DNA from 2 places in the Streptococcus hillyeri genome. Region 2 is predicted to be linked to the other one. Evidence: predicted binding sites of a transcription regulator. Region 2 holds the regulator's gene; the other holds the start of a gene.
What was found. Region 2 encodes HrcA, which represses chaperone genes, less so after heat shock. Its sites were predicted from a motif close to TTAGCACTCNNNNNNNNNGAGTGCTAA; they were not measured.

Region 1: a site for HrcA is predicted at 1,765-1,791, ahead of AB6M99_RS04330 (ATP-dependent Clp protease ATP-binding subunit). Genes of this name have one in related genera too.

The regions. Positions count from the first base shown of each region.
Region 1 covers NZ_CP163513.1:912,632-915,050, forward strand. Annotated here, with positions in the region: gene AB6M99_RS04330 (ATP-dependent Clp protease ATP-binding subunit) at 1-1,607, opposite strand, end outside; gene AB6M99_RS04335 (DUF1797 family protein) at 1,949-2,179, shown strand.
Region 2 covers NZ_CP163513.1:142,792-145,210, reverse strand. Annotated here, with positions in the region: gene grpE (nucleotide exchange factor GrpE) at 1-542, opposite strand, end outside; gene hrcA (heat-inducible transcriptional repressor HrcA) at 545-1,579, opposite strand; gene AB6M99_RS00815 (AbrB/MazE/SpoVT family DNA-binding domain-containing protein) at 2,414-2,419, shown strand, end outside.

The sequences.
Region 1 (2,419 bases), 770 kb from region 2:
CCTGGAGGGGCTCCTACGAGTTTCGCAACGGCATGTTTTTCCATGTATTCAGACATATCAAAGCGAATCATGCTGTCTGCAGAGCCAAAGAGCTCAATTGCTAATTGCTTAGAAAGTTCTGTTTTACCAACCCCAGTTGGTCCGACAAAGAGGAAGCTACCGATTGGACGGTTTGGTGAACCGAGACCAACACGGTTACGGCGAATGGCTTTGGCAATCTTATCAACGGCATCGTCTTGACCGATAACGTGTGATTTCAAATCACTAGCAAGATTGATGAGCTGGCTTTGTTCTTTCTCCTTCAAATCACCGACAGGGATATTGGTTTTTTGCTCAATAATAGCCTCAATGTGTTTTTCAGTGATGACTGGCATATCTTGGTCGGTAATGGTTTGCTGCTGCATTTCTTTGTATTTAGCAATTTGATCACGGAAGTAGGCTGCTTTTTCAAAGTCTTCATCGCGTGTTGCTTGAGCTTTGAGGTTTTCAGCTTCCACAAGACGTTTGTCAATATCTTTAGGATCAACAAAGTTGAGGGTTAAATTCATTTTTGAACCAGCTTCGTCCAAGAGGTCAATTGCCTTATCAGGCAAGAAGCGGTCTTGAATGTAGCGGTTTGATAATTCAGCTGCAGCAACGATAGCATCATCGGTATATTTGACGTGATGGTAGTCCTGATATTTTGGTTGGATACCACGCAAGATGGTGATGGTTTCTTCAACAGAAGGTTCGTCAACTTTGACAGGTTGCATACGGCGTTCAAGTGCAGCATCTTTTTCGATGATACGGTACTCGTTGAGTGTAGTAGCACCAACCATTTGCAATTCCCCGCGAGCAAGGGCTGGTTTCAAGATGTTGCCAGCGTCCATATTGCCATCACCAGCAGAACCAGCACCAACGATTTCATGAATTTCATCGATGAAGAGAATGACATCCTTACGACTGCGGATTTCCTCCATCAATTTTTGCATGCGTTCTTCAAATTGCCCACGGATACCAGTCCCTTGAACGAGGCTAACGACATCAAGGCGAATCACTTGTTTACCTTGAAGTTTTTGTGGCACGTTACCGTCCACGATTTTCTGAGCAAGGCCTTCGACAACGGCTGTTTTACCGACCCCTGGCTCACCGATAAGGACAGGGTTGTTTTTGGTACGACGGTTTAGAATTTCGATCACACGGACAATTTCTTCGTCACGTCCAATAACAGGATCAATGTCTCCGTTTCGTGCAATGTCAGTCACATTCACACCGAATTCCTCAAGAAGGCCTTTTGGCTGCTGAGGCGCTTGTTGGCGTGCACCTTGAGGGCGATTAGGATTCCCACCGCCATTACCTGCTCCGCCATTGCCACCAAAACGTCCAGATTGAGTTTTTGGCGCATTTGGCAAATCAGGATTGAAGGCGCGGAAGTTATTGAGGTCACCAAAGAAATCTTCTAAGAAGGGATTTAGTGAACCTCCGTGTAGGAACATATCAGGTTCCCCAGAACCAGATTTCATGATTTGATAACAATGTTGGCAGAGGTCAACCTTTTTTTGTTGGCCATTAACATTAGTATAGAGATGAATGCTAGATTCATTAAGGTTACAATTTTGACATAGCATAATGAAGTACCAAGTTGAATAGTTTTAGAATCAACTATTCACTTTCCTTTCGTTTGGAAATAAGGAACCAAACTTTGATTAAAGGTCAAATTTGGTCAATGTTTATGATTTCATTATAGCACTCTAAACAAACAATGCAAGTAAAAAGTACGAAAAATTAGCAGTCTTTGATAGAGAGTGCTAAAACTATTATTTTTCCGTTTGAAGCTACTCTGATTCCTTTAGAAAGATCAACAAATTATTACATTTTCTATGAAATTCATTATCTTTTCTTGTTTATTTGTCCGTGTTTATGATAAAATAAGAGAGACGATAAATAGAAATAGGAGTTATTATATATTATGGAATCACATTTGGTAAGAATTATTAATCGCCTTGAAATGATGGCGGCTGATGGAGGCACTTTGAAGCGTAATTTTGAGCGTGACGGTGTCGTTGTAGCAGAAGTATCATTTGCTAACGATCCTGAAAATGGTCCAGTTTTCACATTACGTGATGTTGCGGCGCGTGAGTCTTATACGTTTGATAGCATTGACTTGATTGCGATGGAAATCTACGATTTACTGTACTAATTAACGACGAAACTCTCCTGAATGGGGAGTTTTTTGGTATTGATATCTCAAAAGTATTTTTGTGATGGGAAGGATTAGTATTATCTTGAACTTAGAAATGGGAGAGCGAAGAAAGTCAAGATTATGAAAAATTGGCTTCTGTCCACTCTCAGCCCTATCTTAGAAACTATAGCTAGGCGCGGCAAACAGAAAAGAAGTCCTGTAGAGAATGTTAACGGTGCCTTTAACAGCTCTTTTTCT
Region 2 (2,419 bases):
GCTGGTCTCAGTAGGCGTTCGTGAAGTTTGTAGCCTTTTTGGAAGACTTCAGCGATAGTGTCCGCTGGGTGTTCGTCATCTGCTGGCAGGGTTTGAACAGCCATGTGAAGATTGTGGTCAAAGGTTTCTAAAGCAACTTCTTCAACCCCTTCTTCTTTCAGCGCTTGGATAAGGCTATCACGCGTCATTTCAAGGCCTTTTTTGACATCGTCTGTCAGACCTTCAACAGCTAGGGCACGCTCTAAATTATCCAAACTTGGCAAGATTTTTTTAGCCAAGTCTTGTGAGCGATAGCGTTGCAATTGTTGACGCTCTTCATTAGCTCGGCGCTGAATGTTTTGCATTTCGGCATGCGCACGGAGGTATTTATTTTCAAAATCCTCAGCACGCTCATTAGCCAATTCTAATTCTGATTTTTCAGGAACTTCTGTTGTCTCTTCCACCACTTCCTCAGCGGTTTCGACAGCTTCTTCCTGAAGTTCTTCGTTTTTTACTTCTTCTGACACAAGGTGCCTCCTTAACTTCTTAATAAATGCTTTCATCTCTAATGCACTTCATAGTGGTTACTATTGAGATAGCGATAGTAATCGGTCAACTTAGCAACCATCACGCGGCTGATAATATTGATGAGACTCACTATCCTACGATAATCCATCTCGACAGGACCAATCAAGCTCATCAGCGCCATCCCCCGGTAAGGAATAAGAAATTGATGGCTAATCACCGTCAACTCCGATAGCGCAGGCTCCTTGCTCTCTGCGACTTGCACTTTGGTCATTTGCTCTTGGGAAATGGCAGAGCGTAATTCTAGTGCGACCCTTTGTTCATTATCTAGGAACTGATAGATGGCTAGATTAGCATACGTTAGCGCAGCTATTTTTCCAGCAACAAAAACCGTTTCCTTAAAGAGATGACTAAAAATGTAATCAAAAAGTGGTAAGACATTATCGATGGTTTTAAAATACTTTTGAACCACCTGAGGAATTTCCGTCCTCAGCTTATAATGGATGTCTAGCACCGCTTTTCCCAAAAAACGCTCATCGATCAACGCTTTAAGAGTGACTAAATCACTGGTCAAGAAATTTTTAGGAATCGCAAACTGCACCGTCACAGGTTTAGACTCATCAAGGGTTAGTACCGCCAGCGCATCGTGGCTCGACAATTGAACGATGTCAAAGCCTGTTAGCCTCTGACGAGTCGGCTCAACATCCTGAACAATCGCTGTATAACCTGTCATTTCCGACAATAGGTTGCTCGCCGCACCGAGAATGTCATCCAGTTTAAACGCTTCAAAATCAAAAGCCTTTATCACCTCATAGACATCCTGCTCATCAATGCTATCTAGATTCAGCGAATGCGTCACAAAATATTGAAAGCCAGCTCGACTAGGCAGACGCCCACTTGACGTATGAGCTTTCTCCAAGAAACCTAATTTCTCAAGCTTTGCCATGTCGTTTCGAATCGTGGCAGAACTCGAAGCAATCAAATCCTGTAAGGCTTTTGAGCCAACCGGCTCACGCGTCTGTGTAAACATCTGAACAATCAAATTCAAAATGTCATTCTGACGTTCAGTTATCATGAGAGACGTCACCTTCTTTCATCTTAGCACTCTTTATATCTGAGTGCTAACTCATGATTCTATTATACTCTTTTTTATGCCCTTGTCAACAAAATTAGCACTCTTTTTACAAGAGTGCTAAAAATCGGTCTAGAGACCTAGTATCATTTTGATTAAGCCATTAAACAGCTATCATACTGCCTGTTGCGCCAATCAGTTATCTTAATATTTAGGAATATTTTTATCCTTAACAAAAATCAAAAATTACTTTTTAAAGTCAATTAGTTTTTATTTAGTATTTTTGTTAACACTTCTCCTAATGTGGTGTGGGGCGGAAGCGACCTCCTACAGAGTTCCATTCCTTCTTGGCAAGCCTAGATCTCACTCTCTGGTTTCTTAGCTTAGGCTGAAACTGTCCACTGGACAGTTTCACTCCCACATCCGCACAGCCCCAAAGGTCTGGGAGACCTTTGGAGGTTGGAAATAAGATGAACGAAGTTCATCACATTCGTATAGGATGGCCGCTAACGATTGCGTGGTAGCAAAATAGTCCAGTGGACTATTTTAGGTGGACACTTGAAAATGAAAAAGTGTCCAGTTAGGACTTCCAATCAACCACTGCGTCAATCTGTTAATGTTAATGCCATTAAAAATAGAAGGTTGAGATATTTTATGTCCCAACCTCTTTTTCTATGTTTAGAGATACCAAAGGTTAGTCTAAGTGTCAAGTAAAACACTAACATACTTAACATTTATATCATTCGAAAGTGATAATGTAATTGAAAGAACCATGTATTTACTTTACTTTTTTGTATATTCATTTTATAATGTATATACAAAAAACGAGGTGGAATCATGAAT